3 regions of the Acidovorax sp. Q11 genome follow, and region 1 is predicted to be linked to each of the others. Evidence: predicted binding sites of a transcription regulator. Region 1 holds the regulator's gene; each other region holds the start of a gene.

Region 1 (4,758 bases):
GTGGGCACGGTGGGCAAAGGCATGTGGCGCGGGTCGGTGGTGCCTGCCGTGCCATGCGACCCACTGGTGGCCAGGCGGGTGACACCCGAGCCCGTGCCCGAGGAGCCGATACCGGTGGCTTCCCGCAGCGCGTCGCCAAATTTGAAGTCGCGCGCTACGTAACCGGGGGTGTCGGCATTGGCAATGTTGCTGGCGATGGCGCGCTGACGTTCCGCACGCAGCACCAGGGCGTTGCTGTGAAAATTCAGCTGGTTGGTCATCTTGTCAAGCATGTTTGCCTCACACCGTCGGTTACAAAGTCGCCAGCCCCAGAGGCTTTTTTGGCGTTGCCTGATTATGGAAACCGCCGCTTTTTTCTAAAGCGCGAAGAGCGTGGAAATGGATGGGCAGTTCCGGGTTTTGGGCGGGCGCCGTCTGCCTATAGTTCCTGGTGTGAAATGGCCCCTGCCCCCGGTGGGCTGGCCGCCCGATACCCAGGAGGTTCCATGTCCACTTCCCCCCATTTCCCCGCGCTGCGCCCCGCAGGTACCGCTTGGCGGGCCCTGTGCCTGGTGGTGCTGGGCACGCTGGCTCTGGGCGCCGGTGGCGCTGCCAGCGCCCAGGCGGCGGGAGATCCCTCGGCGGACCTGGGCCCGCTGACGCAGCGCTGGCTGGACGACACCCTGGCGCGCAGCGCTCCCACCGGGCTGCCCTTGCGCATGGAAGTGAGCGTTGGCTCACTGGATTCGCGTCTGCGGCTGGCGCCCTGTGCGCGTGTTGAGCCTTATTTGCCTGTGGGCTCCCGCTTGTGGGGCCGCACCCGCCTCGGGTTGCGCTGTGTCGAGGGGCCCACCGCCTGGAATGTGTTCCTGCCGGTCACCATCAAGGCGTTTGGCCCGGCGTGGGTGTTGACCGGCAATGTGGCGCCCGGCGCTGTGCTGACCGCCAACGATGCCACCGAGGCCGAGGTGGACTGGGCCGCCGAAACCGCGCCGGTGATGGCGAACCCGGACCTCTGGGTGGGGCAGGTGGCCGCGCGCCAGCTGGTGGCGGGCCAAGCCTTGCGCCAGACCATGGTGCGGGCACCCATGCTGTTCCGTGCGGGGGCCCAGGTGAAGGTGGTGGCCCAAGGGCCCGGCTATGCGGTCACATCGGCAGGGCAGGCGCTGACAGCCGGAGCCGTGGGGCAAACTGTGCGCATTCGCATGGAGAATGGGCGCATCGTGAGTGGAATAGTGAACGAAGGCGGAACAGTGGACGTCACTCTTTGATGACGCCCCGGTGATAAATGGCTAAAGTCCGGGCCAAACGGGTCGAAAACATTGCTACTGTGCCCCACATCATGCGGGGTGGTGGAGAGAGCGATGAAGATAGGTCAAAAACCGGAACTCCCGGGCGCATTGCCGCAGACGGGGCTTGCCAAGCAAGCCAAGAGTCCTGCCAGCGCTGCTGAAGGAGCCACCAAAGACGCCCTGGCTGCAGCGTCAACCGCCGGTGTGCCCGTCACCGTCTCCATCGCTGCCCAAAGCCTGAGCCCTGCCTCCCGCGTGGCCGGTGATTTTGATGCTGGCAAGGTCAAGGCTGTCCGCGCCGCCATCGAAAAGGGTGAGTTTTCCGTCGATGCCGAAGCCATCGCCGACAAGATGCTGTCCAACGCCCAGGAGATCCTGACCCGTTCGCGGGGTTGAACCCGCTTTGCAGACTGGCGTGATCCATCGCACAATGCGCCATGTCGCTGGAAGAATCCCTCTCGGCTGTCGAGCAGCTGATCGATAAAGTCACCGCCGCCCTTCTCGCGGCAGACCCCCAATCCCTGGAACAACACAGTGTGGCCCTGCGTGACGCAGCGGCCCTGTTCGCGCGCGCGCTGGAGCAATCCACGGCGCACGGGGCGCTTTTGCCTGCAGCGGTGCAAAAGCGGGTGGAAACCATCAGCGGCATGCTGACGGTGCAGCGCGACAACCTCGCGCGCCTGTCGGCCGTGACAGACCGCCAGGCTGCGGGCCTTTTGCCTCCTTCCAATGCCGCATCGACCTACGGCGACGGGCTGTCAACGCGCGCGGCCAAGCCGGGCGTGGCGCGCATCTACCGTTCTGCAGGCTGATTGAAGGGGGATGGACCTTGGCCCGGCGCGCCCTGTGGGGCGGCGGGAAAACTAGCTCAATGCAGGGTCAATGCGCGCGCATCTTGGCGCGCAGGCGGGCGATGGACTGGCTGTGCAGCTGGCACACCCGTGACTCCGTCACGCCCAGCACGGCCGCAATCTCCTTGAGATTCATGTCGTGCTCGTAGTACATGCCCATGATGTGCTGCTCGCGTTCGGGCAGGCTCTTGATGGCGTTCACCAGCGAGGTCTTGAGGCGCTGGTCGCGCAGCAACTCGACAGGGTCGGCGTCGGCGTCGGCGACATGGCGGTCCAGAAACCCGTCCTCGTCGTCGTTGCCATGGGTCATGTCTTCCAGGTACACCAGCTGGGTGCCCCGGACCTTGCCCAGCAGGTTCTGGTAGTCGGGCAGGCTCATGCCCATTTCGCTGGCGATTTCCGATTCGAGCGGGCTGCGGCCCAGTTTCTGCTCCAGCCGGTGCACGGCGTGCTCGATGTCTTTCTGGCTCTTGCGCGAGCTGCGGCTCATCCAGTCGCCCTCGCGCAGCTCGTCGAGCATGGCGCCCCGGATGCGCTGGGTGGCAAAGGTCTCGAACTGCACGCCCTGGGCGACTTCGTAGCGCGAGAGCGCTTCGGCCAGGCCCATCATGCCGACCTGGATCAAGTCATCCAGCTCCACATTGGGCGGCAGCTTGGCGATCATGTGGTGCGCAATTCTCCTGACCAGCGGGACATGCTGGCGGATCATGGCATCGCGATCAAGCTGGCCTTTGGCTGTGTACATCAGTTCAATGGCTCCGGACAAAATGCGCGGGCATGCCTGTCAAGTTGCTGGGTGGCAGCGCAGTCAGCGATCCGTTCATGGTGCCCGCATTTTCCAGCAGTTGCAAGGCCAGGCGCTGAAGCTCCTGGGGGTTCTGGGTGGCGATGGTGGTGGTCCGTACGGGGCCGCCCAGGTGGCGCTCGGCGCAGGCCTGCAGCGTCATCAGCTGCGACTGGGCCTTGCGGCGCTCGGCGGCCGTGTTGCTGTGCAGCAAAGCGGCCACCATACAGGGCAGTCCGGTGTGCAGGGCAATCTGCTTGAGGTTCTTGTAGCTGGTCATCACGCCCGCTGAACCGCCGCCCATCACCACCAGCGGTACCGTGGCCGTGTGGGTCAGCAAGGGCCCCAGCGTGGAGGCGGGGGCGTGGATCACCATCAGGCCATAGGTCCTGAAGTAAGGCAGCAGGTCCTCCATGGGGGAGCGCGTGGTGTCGCCCGCCTTGCGGCTGAGGTGCTGCAAGCCCTTGGCTGCCGGGATCACGGCCAGCGAGGACGCGGTGGCCCCCAGGTTCAGTTGCGCGCCGTCGTTCCATGAGGCGTGCTGCAGCAGGTGCAGCAGGCCCGGGCTGTTGTCTGTCTCCTGCGCCGTGCCGTCCAGCACCACCACGGGGTAGCCCAGCCGCTGCAGGCTGGCGCAGATCTGCCAGAGCGTTTCCAGCCCGCTGCCGGCGTTGCCCTGGCTGACCACCGCCAGCATGCGCAGCTCGGCCTGCGGCGTGAAACTGTGCAGGCCGGCGGCCTGGTGAAAACCCAGATCAAGCATCGACCAGCCCCCCTTCGGTGATGGTGTCGGGGGAGTGCGAGAAGAAGAAATTCAGGTCGGTGGCCTTCGGGTCGAACGCCGACTTGGCCGGGGCGCGCATCGAGGTGCTGATGAGCTGGTGCGCGTTGGCACGTTCCCAGTCCTCAGGCACGCGCTGGCCATTGGTCACGCCGCGCAGCACCATCTGGTGGCGGATCAGCGCATCGATGGCAGGGCCGAGCTTCACGGCCTCGTCCACCTTGGACAGGATGGCCTGCTGCGAGCCGTCGGTCTTGAACGCGGTGAGCACGTCGTCCAGCGTGTCGCCATGGTAGCCTGCATTGAGCACCAAGAGGCGGTTCACGTGGGGCAGGTCCAGCACGTCCAGCATGTCGCGCTTGCGCGGGTCGCGGGGTGCCACGCCGGTGGTGTCGATCAGGACCATCTTCTTGCCGCTGAGCAGACCCAGCAGGTCCTGCAGCGCGGCGCGGTCGTGCGCCAGGTGGGCCACGATGCCCAGCATGCGGCCGTAGGTGCGCAGCTGTTCGTGCGCGCCCACGCGGTAGGTGTCCAGCGTGATCAGGCCCACGCTGCCGGGGCCGTGGATGCGGGCGCACATGGCGGCCAGCTTGGCCGTGGTGGTGGTCTTGCCGACGCCGGTGGAGCCCACCATGGCAAAGATGCCGCCTTGTTCATACAGCGGGGGCTCGGCCTGGTCGGTCTTGAGGTTGCGCTCCAGCACTTCCATCAACCAGCGCACCGACTCGGCGGCCGACAGCTCCTCGGGCATGCGTTCGAGCACGGCACGGGCCAGCGAGGGCGAGTAGCCTGCGCGGATCATCTTGAGCATCAGGTTGGACTGGATCGGGTTCTGGCGCGCCTGGCCCAGCCAGGCCAGCGTGTTGAAGCGGTCTTCGATCAACTCCTTCATGGAGTGCAGCTCGTTCATCAGGCTTTGCTGGTTGTTCGACTGGACCAGGTGGGCGCTGACCGCTTCCTGCCGGCGGCGGGGGGGCTCGGGCGGGATGTCCATGGGGATGGTGCGCAGCGGGTTGTGGCGCGCCACGGTCACGGCCGGGGCGGGCATGCGTTCGCGCTCGCGCTCAGGTT
Region 2 (4,758 bases), on a different contig from region 1:
CTGGGCCGCGCGCGGCAGCGTGGCGGGCGGGGGGCGCAGCTGCGCGGCCAGGTAGGCGGCAACCCCTTGCGGTGGCAGCGCCTGTGCGCCCTGGGCGGTGTTGCCCCAGGTCACGCGGTCCAGCAGGCGGGCTTGCATGGCTTCGTCGGCACCAGCCCAGCCAGCGGTACCCGCCGGGGTGGCGGCGCGGGCCAGGCCCAGCGGGGCGGTGGCAGCCATGCCCAGCAGGCCTGCGAGCACGGTGCGGCGTTGAAGAGGGCCGTGGGGCGGGGCGGAAGGAGCGTTCATGGAGTGCGCTTGGGGGCAGGCAGTGGGCGCATGGTGCTCCGCTCCAACGCGGCGTGCAAGCCTGCTGCGCGGGTTTTACCTGCGCGACACAAACGCCCCGGAGCTTGTTTACAAGGGCTGTCGCTCCGTCGCTGAACCGCTCACCTGCTCAGCTGCTGGCCTGCGCAGCTTCCTCGAAACGGTCCACCGTGCGCAGGGTCTTGAACGCCAGCATCCAGCCACCCACCACGCCCAGGGTGCACAGCCCGCCCACCACGGCGGCGGGCACCACGCCCAGCCAGGCGGCGCTGGTGCCCGCGCGGAACTCGCCCAGCTCGTTGGAGGAGCCGATGAACAGCATGTTGACCGCGTTCACCCGCCCACGCATGGTGTCGGGCGTGGAGAACTGCACCAGCGCGCCCCGGATGTACACGCTCACCATGTCGGCCGCGCCCGCCACCATCAGCGCCGCAAACGACAGCCAGAACCAGTGTGAGAGCGCAAACACGAGGTTGGCCACACCAAACACCGCCACGGCGATGAACATGGTGCGCCCCACATGGCGGTTGAAGGGCCGCATGCTCAGGTACAGCCCCGCGCCCACCTCGCCCACGGCCATGGCGCTGCGCAGCGCGCCCAGGCCCGCCGGGCCCACATGCAGCACCTCCTGCGCATAGATGGGCAGCAGGGCCACCACACCGCCCAGCAGCACGGCAAACAGGTCCAGCGAAATGGTGCCCAGGATGATGGGCCGCGAGCGGATGAAGCCGATGCCCGCGCCAAAACGCTGCCACATCGTGCCCTGCGTGGGCCCGGGCGCCGTGGCGTGCGCCACCGGAACCCGCAGCACCAGCGCCACCCCCAGCGTAAAGCAGGCGCAGCACATGGCATAGGTCAGCTCGCCGCCGCCCAGCGCATACAGCAGCCCGCCCAGCAGCGGCCCGCCAATGCTGGCCACGCGCATCAGCATGCTGTTGGCGGCCATCGCCTGCGCCAGATGCCCGCGCGGCACGATCTGCGGCAGCAGGCTTTGCATGGCCGGGCCCGAGAACGCGCGCGAGCAGCCATACAGCACCAGCACCGCATAGATGCCTGCCACCCCGCTGGCTCCGTGGCCCGACAGCCACCACAGCAGGGCACTGCACAGCCCGCCCACGGCCCAGCTGGCCGCCAGGATGCGCTTGCGCGCAAACCGGTCGATCAGATCGCCCGCCGGCAGCAGCAGGCACAGCATGGGCAGGAACTGCGCCAGGCCCACATAGGCCAGCGCCAGGGGTTCGCGGGTGAGGTCGTACACCTGCCAGGCCACCACCACGGCCTGCACCTGGGTGGCCACCACGGCCACCACGCGTGCGATCAGAAAAGCAACAAAACCGGAATGGCGGTAGACGCTGGCGGGCTCGGCTTCGGGCGCCGCAAGGGGGGATGGGGGGGCAGTCATGACAACGGAGGGGCTGTTGGCGCGGGGCTGAAAACAGCTTTTCAAGGGCCGGGCCAAAGGGAGAGAAAGACCCCACGATCCTACTGGCCGTGCCCCCGGCGCGCTGGCAGCTACGGGAAAGACCCGCAGAAATCGCCATTCAGGTTTTGCCGGAGCGCGTCGATAAGGAGACAGAGAAGCGGGTTTCCGGGCCCCCGGCGCTGTGGCGTGGGGCGCGGTGCCTGTGTATTTATCAACCACTCACCAGGAGCTGCGGGGCTGGCCATGGGGTTGACGATCAACACCAACGTGATGTCGCTGAATGCGCAGCGCCGGCTTGGCAATGCGCAAAGCGATATGGCCACGACCGTGCAGCGCCTGTCCTCGGGCCTGCGCATCAACAGTGCCAAGGACGACGCCGCGGGCCTGGCGATCTCCGAGCGGTTCACTTCCCAGATACGGGGGTTGAACCAGGCGGCGCGCAATGCCAACGACGGCCTGTCGCTCATGCAGACGGCCGAGGGCGCGCTGCAGAGCGTCACCGCCAGCCTGCAGCGCATCCGCGAGCTGGCCGTGCAGGCCGCCAACGACACCAACAGCGCGACCGACCGCCAGGCCATCCAGGCCGAGGTCACGCGGCTGGCGCAGGAGATTGACCGCACCGGGCGCACCACGCAGTTCAACGGCATGGACGTGTTCGACCGCTCCGACGCCAGTGTGGTGGGTGACGAGAACCTGCTGGCCGTGTTTGACGGCCTGACCAGCGCGGGCAGCTGGCTGGAGAGCAGCGAGAACCTCATCCGCAGCTACTTTGGCCTGCAGGGCGACGGCGCGGCCATCGACATCCGCTACACCGGCTTTACCGATAACGCGGGTGGCGTGGCCGCCTATGTGCAGGTCACCGGGTTTGACGGGCAGGGGCGGGGCAACAATCTGGTGCTGCAGGTGGACATGGCCGACTTTGTGCCGCCCAACCCGCCCAACGGCGGCTCCGCGCCGTTCTACAACGACCGTGTGATTGCCCACGAAATGGTGCACGCGGTGATGGCCCGCTCCACCAACTGGCAGAACATCACTGGCAGCCACCTGTGGTTTGCCGAAGGCGCGGCCGAGTTCATCCACGGCGCCGAAGAGCGTGTGCGCACCGACGTGGCCAACCTGGGCGTGGCGGCCGTGGTGGCGGCCATTGGCGGGCCCAGCAATACCAGCCAGTTCTACTCCTCCAGCTACTCGGCCGTGCGTTACATGCACGACCGCATCAAGACGGCGGGCGGCACCGGCATCAAGGATGTGCTCACCTACATGAGCAACAACCCCGGCTCCACGCTGGACGCGGCCATTGGCGCAGCCTCGGCCGGGGCCTTCACCAACGCTGGGGATGTGCTCACGCAGTACGGGCTCAACGGCGCGGCCTTCATCGGCAGCTTTGACCTGAACAATGCCGACACCGGCGCCATTGGCGGCGCCGACGTGGACGGCGGCATGGTGCGCGACGCCAAGGCGGCGCTGCCCAACCAGGGCAGCCGCTCGGGCAAGGACGCGCTGCAGGGCTTCACCGAAACCTACGAGAGCATCGCCTCGTCCAGCGGCGCCATCAGCACCAAGGTCTTCCAGGTGGGCGCCAATGCCAACCAGACGCTGGAAACCCGCGTGGGCGCGATTGGCCTGGGGGCCATGGGCCTGCGCAACACGCTGGATGTGACCACCTCGGCCGCACAGGCCATCGTGTCGGTAGACCGCGCGCTGGACTACGTGAACAGCCAACGTGCCGTCATCGGCGCACAGTCGTCGCGGCTGGAGTCGGCCATCACCAACCTGCAGATCGGCAGCGAGAACCTCTCGGCCAGCCGGGGGCGCATCACCGACACCGACTTTGCGGTGGAGACCGCCACCCTGGCGCGCCAGCAGATCCTGCAGCAGGCGGGTAACGCCATGGTGGTGCAGGCCAACCAGATGCCCCAGGGCGTGCTGGCTTTGCTGCGCACCTGATCCATCCCTCTCCAACTCCGCTCAGCGTTTGCTGCGCCGGTGCCGGTAGTCCCACGGCGCCAGCGGCCGCTTCTGCGACCACAGGCCGGTGCCACTGCTGCGCGCCTGCTGCTGCAGCGCCGCCAGCTGTGGGCGCGATTCGGCATAGGGCGTGTACACCCAGGCCAGGCCCGCGCGCACCTGGGCCGTGGCCACGTCGGCACTGCGGCAGCGCACATGGGCCACCGTGCGGCCATAGCTGTCCTCATCCACCGGCTGCAGCGTGGCGCGCTGCCTGAAGCACAGCCGCGCCAGGTGCTGCCGCGACTTCTGGCCAAACGCCTGGCGCGACTCGGGCGCGTCGATGGCGGCAATGCGCACCTTCACCTGTTGGTAAGCGCCGGGCGTGCCACAGCGGGCGGTCAGGGTGTCGCCGTCGCTGATGGCGACGACCAGGCAGAACAGGGAAGCAAGGGGCACGGGCGGTGGTGTGGTTGGGGGAGGAGGGCGAAAGGCAGCGTTGACGGGAGGCGGCAGCTTTACAAGCCTTTTTGGCCTTCTGGGCGCAATGGGTAAGCGCAGATCGCTATCAATAGTGTAGCTGCTGTGGAGCAGGCTCCGGGGCAAGCCTAGGTGTGTGGCTCATGGGGTGCAGGGATGCCGGTTTTTTGTGCAGCCGGCTGAAACCACGCACCGGCGCGGGTTTGAGATCGTGAACACGTTCTGAAGGTTGTTCCGGGGTTTATCCACAACTTGTTGCACACGCGGCGGGTATAACTTGCCGGATGCTGGCTGGCAGGACGGGCAAATCCCCTCCTCGTGGTGGTCGTGGGGCCCGCAGCAGCTCCCTAAAATTGATGGAACCGCGCCGGGCCTGCACCGTCAGAACACCCTGTTGCGCAGCGTAAAGAAAACCAGACATGACCCCAAACTCCCCAAAAGATTGCCCCTTGCCCTCCGCCGTACCGGCGGCCCGCGCACCAAGCCGCACCCCGCTGCGGGCGCTGGCGATGGCCGTGGCGGGCGGTGCATCGGCCCTGCTGCTGGCGGGGTGTGTGGGCACCACCGTCAAGACCTTTGAAGTGCAGGAAAACTTTGGCTCC
Region 3 (4,758 bases), on a different contig from region 1:
AAAGCCTCTGTGTCCACCTCGCTCGCGTTCTGCGCGTTGTAGCGTGCGCCCACCACCGTGTGCTGGTTGATGAGCCCGTCCAGGCGCTGCATCGTCGCTGCGTCCAGCGTCACATCCACAGCACCCAAATCGTCGTGCAGGTGCTCCACACTCGTCGTGCCCGGGATGGGGATGATGTGCTCGCCCCGGTGCAGCAGCCAGGCCAGTGCCAGCTGCGCAGGCGTGCAGCCCACATCGCGCGCCACCTGTTGGTAGCCGTCCAGCAGCTGCAGGTTGGCTGCGTAGGCCGCGGGCGCAAAACGCGGCATGGCGCAGCGGATGTCCTTGGCGTCCAGGGTGCTCACATCGCGCAAGTCCCCGCACAAGAATCCGCGCGCCACGGGGCTGAAAGCCACAAAGGCCGAGCCCAGCTCGCGGCAGGCGTCCAGCACCGCAATCTCGGGGTTGCGCGTCCACAGCGAATACTCGGTCTGCACCGCCGCGATGGGGTGCACGGCGTGTGCCTTGCGCAGTGTTGTGGCCGACACCTCCGACAAACCAATGCTGCGGATCTTGCCCGCGCGCACCAGGTCGGCCAGCCCGCCCACGCTGTCTTCAATGGGCACGCCCTTGTCCCAGCGGTGCAGGTAGTACAGATCGATCACATCGGTCTGCAGGCGGCGCAGGCTGTGTTCGCAGGTCTGGCGCAGCGTGGCCGGGCGGCCATCGATCACGCGCACCAGCTTGCCGTCGCCATTCACATCCACACCCTGCATGCCACATTTGCTGGCCAGGGTGAAGCGGCTGCGGTGGTGCTTCATCACGCGCCCCACCAAGGTTTCATTGGCGCCAAAGCCATAGAGCGTGGCGGTGTCGAACAGCGTCACGCCCGCGTCGAGTGCGGCCAGCAGCACACGCTCGCCCTGCTCGGCAGACACGGGCGCGCCATAGGCGTGCGAAAGGTTCATGCAGCCCAGGCCGATGGCCGAGACGGAGAAAGGTCCAAGGGTTCTTTGTTGCATGCCGCGAGCTTACGGCAAGCGCGGCAACCCACCGGGTGGCTCGGGCTTGGGTGCGGGTCTAAGGCTTTGCGACAGGTGGCCGCTTGGCCCACAGCTCAATGCGCTCGCCCGCAGCGCAGGCAGCCACCAGCTCCACAAACCGTGCCTCCCGGGTCGCATCGCGCTTGGCCGACGTGACCCAGTGCAGCATGCTCTTGCGGTAGCTGGGTGGGGTGGATTCCTGAAAGAACCGCCACGCGGCCTTGTTGCGCTGGAATGCGCGCAGCATGGGCGCGGGCAGCTCGGCCACACCCGACTGCTCATGGGAGTAGATGGCCGACTTGTGCGCCTTGCGGTGGGCAAAGGCCGCCAGCCCCGCAGGCGTCATGCGGCCCGCCGCCTGCAACTGCTCTACCTTGGCGATGTTGACCGCGCTCCAGATCGACGACGGCTTGCGCGGGGTGAAGCGGATCGAATACATGTGCTCGTCAATGCGCCGCCGGATGCCATCGATCCAGCCAAAGCACAGGGCTTCGTCCACCGACTCCGACCAGCCCATGCTGGGGCGGCCCGAGCCCACCTTGTGAAAACCCACCAGCAACTCCTGCGTGCTGGCGGCATGGCGCTCCAGCCAATCGCGGAACGCCTGCGAGGTGGCAAAGAAGGTGGGCGTGGGCGGCTGTGTCATGGTGCGGCAAACCTCCTTGCTTCGTGCCATCTTCCCGGCGGTTGCCACTGCGGATGCGCAGGTTAGGCCACCACGGCTTCTTGCGCTTGCTCGGCATGCGGCCCTAGCGGCACCACACAAAGTGTCACGCCATCCAGAGTGAGCACCAGCCCCAACTGCCCACCCACCTGCACCACACCACCCACCGTGGCCGGTGCATGCGAGGCACGCGGTGGCGTGGGTTGCTCGGAGCGATGCGTAGCCAACGCACTCACGGGCGGCTGACGCAGCAGAGCCCACAGGGCCTTTGGATCCCGTGATTGCAGCGACTGCAGGTACAGGCGCAGCACCGCAGGGTCGGCGCCGTTGGGTTCATCGCGCCCATCGCCATGGCGGGCGTCGTCGCCTTCCCGAGCCTGCCGAAGGCGCAGCAACGCGCGGCGCAGCTGCTGGCGGCTGGCCGCTTCAGAACGGCCACTGGCCTGCGCCAGCTCGGCGTGGCTGGCCTCGAACACCGCATGCAGCAGCACCGCAGCGCCCTCTGCAGGAGTCACACACACCGCCAGCCGCCGCAGTGCCAGCGTGGCCTGCTGCGCCAGAACGGCATCAGCCTCCGCCGAGGGCGCGACCGTACCAGAGGCATCGCCCGGCGCCATCTGCACCGCTTCGGCCAACCACTGCGCCATCCACAGGCGCCGCCGCAAGCGATCGATGGCCAGGTTGCGCACCACCGTCAGCAGCCACGCCTGAGCCGCATTGAGCGCCGGGGTTTGGGCCTCCAGCGCACGCACATAGGCGTCCTGCACGGCGTCCTCGGCATCGGCTGGGCCGAGCAGGCGCATGGCGGCGCGCAACAAGGTGTTGCGACTGACATTCACCAGCGCCAACAGGTGTTCATCGTTCTGCATCGAGGCATGGTGCCACAGGCTGAAGCAGGCCGCACATCGGCAGACAATGACTCGCAGGGTGTGGTCACGACCTCCATCGCATGGGTTGGCGGCGTTCAGCAGCCCGCAGCGCAAGGGATATGTTCAACTTTCCCTGCGCCTTGCCGATAACCAGGGATGCAAATCGCCAGCACCATCTCCACCACCGGCCAAGCCTCTTCCTCCAGTGGCAGCAGCGACATCGCTAAGCTGCAAAAGCAGCTGCGCGAGCTGACCGAGCAGCTCCAGGGCGTGGCCAGCTCCGACATGGATGCCAAGGCCAAGCAACAGAAGGCCAAGTTGCTGCAGGCCCAGATCCAGATGGTGCAAGCCCAGATCACGGCGATACAGCGCGCGCAGCAGCAAGAGCAGCAACGGGCCCAGGTGGCAAAGGCCGAAGGCGCGGCGGCCAGTGCCGCGCAGCAGCAGAAAGCCCTATCGGCAAAGAATCAACCCGCTGGGCTGGGCAACAACGTCGATACCTACGCCTGACAAGAACGGCTTTCTGAACGGGTGTACCCCACCCGCAGCACCCACCCCGGCATGCGCCCAGCGCCGCATTGGCCTGCGGCGTCCGCGACAAGCTCCACCCGCCATTGCATGGACAATCCCGGCATGTCTGGCGCATCTTCTACTTCACACCCCTCTTCCGCCCGCCCCGTCCTGATCGCCGGTGGTGGCATCGGTGGCATGGCCACCGCCCTCACCCTGCACCAGATCGGCGTGCCCTGCATCGTCTTTGAATCGGTGCCCGAGCTGCAGCCGCTGGGCGTGGGCATCAACCTGCAGCCCAACGCTGTGCGGGAGCTGCATGACCTGGGGTTTGGCAACGAGGTGCTGGACACGATTGGCCTGCAGGCGCGCGAATGGGCCTTGGTGGGCCGCAACGGGAACGAGGTGTACGCCGAGCCACGCGGCCTGGAAGCGGGCTACCACTGGCCGCAGTATTCGGTGCACCGGGGGCAGCTGCAGATGATGCTGTTCAACGCCGTGCGAGAACGCCTGGGTGACGATGCCGTGCAACTGGGGCAGCGGGTGGTGGGCTACCGGCAAGATGCCGATGGTGTGACCGCGATCCTTGAGGCGCGCGATGGTGAACGCCGGGAGGTGGACGGATCGCTGCTGATCGCCGCCGACGGCCTGCACTCAGCCGTGCGGGCGCAGATGCACCCCACGCAGCCGCCCATCCAGTGGGGCGGAGCCATCATGTGGCGCGGCACCACGCCGGGGGTGCCCGTGCGAACGGGCGCTTCGTTTGTGGGCGTGGGCTCGCTGCGGCACCGTGTGGTGTTCTACCCCATCACACCGCCCGACCCGGCCACGGGCCTGGCCACCATCAACTGGATCGCCGAGATCACGGTGGACAACCAGGGCGGCTGGCAGCAAGGCGACTGGAACCGGCGTGTGGCGCTGGAGGAATTCGCTCACCACTTTGATGGCTGGAACTACAGCTGGCTCGACGTGCCCGCCATGCTGCGCGGCGCCAAGGACATTTTTGAGTACCCCATGATCGACCGCGACCCCGTGCCCACCTGGGTAGACGGCCGCGTGGCGCTGCTGGGCGACGCGGCGCATGTGATGTACCCCGTGGGCTCCAACGGTGCCAGCCAGGCCATCGTGGATGCGCGCGTGCTGGGGGCGCAGTTCATCGCGCATGGCGTGGGCCCGCAGGCGCTGCGTGCCTATGACGACCAGCTGTGCAAGGACATCTCGGCGCTGGTGCTTCGCAACCGGGGCTCCGGCCCCTTTGGGCTGCTGGGGCTGGTGGACGAGCGCTGCGGCGGGGTGTTCGACCACATCGACGACGTGCTGCCGCGCGAGGAGCGCGAGGGCTTCATGGCCCGCTACAAGGCGGCGGCGGGCTTTGCGATCGAGACGCTGAATGCGGCGCCGCCCACCATTTCGCCGGGGCAACGCGTGGCCGCAGGCTGAGGGGTGTCACGCCCGGCGTGTCTCGTTCGTCATGGCAGTCCTGTCACTCTTTTCAAGGACCTGCCCCCATGGACACGCCAGACACCAACACCCCATCCTCCACCCAAGGCGCCGAGCCGCGCACGTCGTACCTGGAAGAAAAGGCCTTCAAGGCCCGCACCCTGCTGGTCTTCGGCACCATCACCGACACCCTGGCCGCCGATGTGGCGCGGCGGCTGATTGCGCTGGATGCCGAGAGTGCAGAGCCTATCGA

What was found. The regulator FliA, encoded in region 1, starts transcription of late flagellar genes. The targets are predictions, from matches to a motif close to CTAAAGTTTNNNNNNNNNNNGCCGNTA.
Positions count from the first base shown of each region.
Region 2: a site for FliA is predicted at 1,847-1,873, ahead of ACYZGB_RS10785 (flagellinolysin). Genes of this name have one in related genera too.
Region 3: a site for FliA is predicted at 2,678-2,704, ahead of ACYZGB_RS00340 (FlxA-like family protein). Genes of this name have one in related genera too.

Region 1 is NZ_JBUDZG010000028.1:44,469-49,226, reverse strand. Features, by position in the region: gene flgB (flagellar basal body rod protein FlgB) at 1-272, opposite strand, end outside; gene flgA (flagellar basal body P-ring formation chaperone FlgA) at 486-1,250, shown strand; gene flgM (flagellar biosynthesis anti-sigma factor FlgM) at 1,344-1,667, shown strand; gene ACYZGB_RS18405 (hypothetical protein) at 1,709-2,083, shown strand; gene ACYZGB_RS18400 (RNA polymerase sigma factor FliA) at 2,151-2,867, opposite strand; gene ACYZGB_RS18395 (hypothetical protein) at 2,872-3,669, opposite strand; gene flhF (flagellar biosynthesis protein FlhF) at 3,662-4,758, opposite strand, start outside.
Region 2 is NZ_JBUDZG010000010.1:90,788-95,545, forward strand. Features, by position in the region: gene ACYZGB_RS10775 (DUF1800 domain-containing protein) at 1-288, opposite strand, end outside; gene ACYZGB_RS10780 (MFS transporter) at 437-1,708, opposite strand; gene ACYZGB_RS10785 (flagellinolysin) at 1,973-3,676, shown strand; gene ACYZGB_RS10790 (thermonuclease family protein) at 3,698-4,135, opposite strand; gene ACYZGB_RS10795 (DUF2242 domain-containing protein) at 4,666-4,758, shown strand, end outside.
Region 3 is NZ_JBUDZG010000001.1:69,782-74,539, forward strand. Features, by position in the region: gene ACYZGB_RS00325 (aldo/keto reductase) at 1-1,001, opposite strand, end outside; gene ACYZGB_RS00330 (YdeI/OmpD-associated family protein) at 1,060-1,668, opposite strand; gene ACYZGB_RS00335 (sigma-70 family RNA polymerase sigma factor) at 1,731-2,555, opposite strand; gene ACYZGB_RS00340 (FlxA-like family protein) at 2,712-3,065, shown strand; gene ACYZGB_RS00345 (flavin-dependent oxidoreductase) at 3,189-4,505, shown strand; gene ACYZGB_RS00350 (ATP-dependent Clp protease proteolytic subunit) at 4,574-4,758, shown strand, end outside.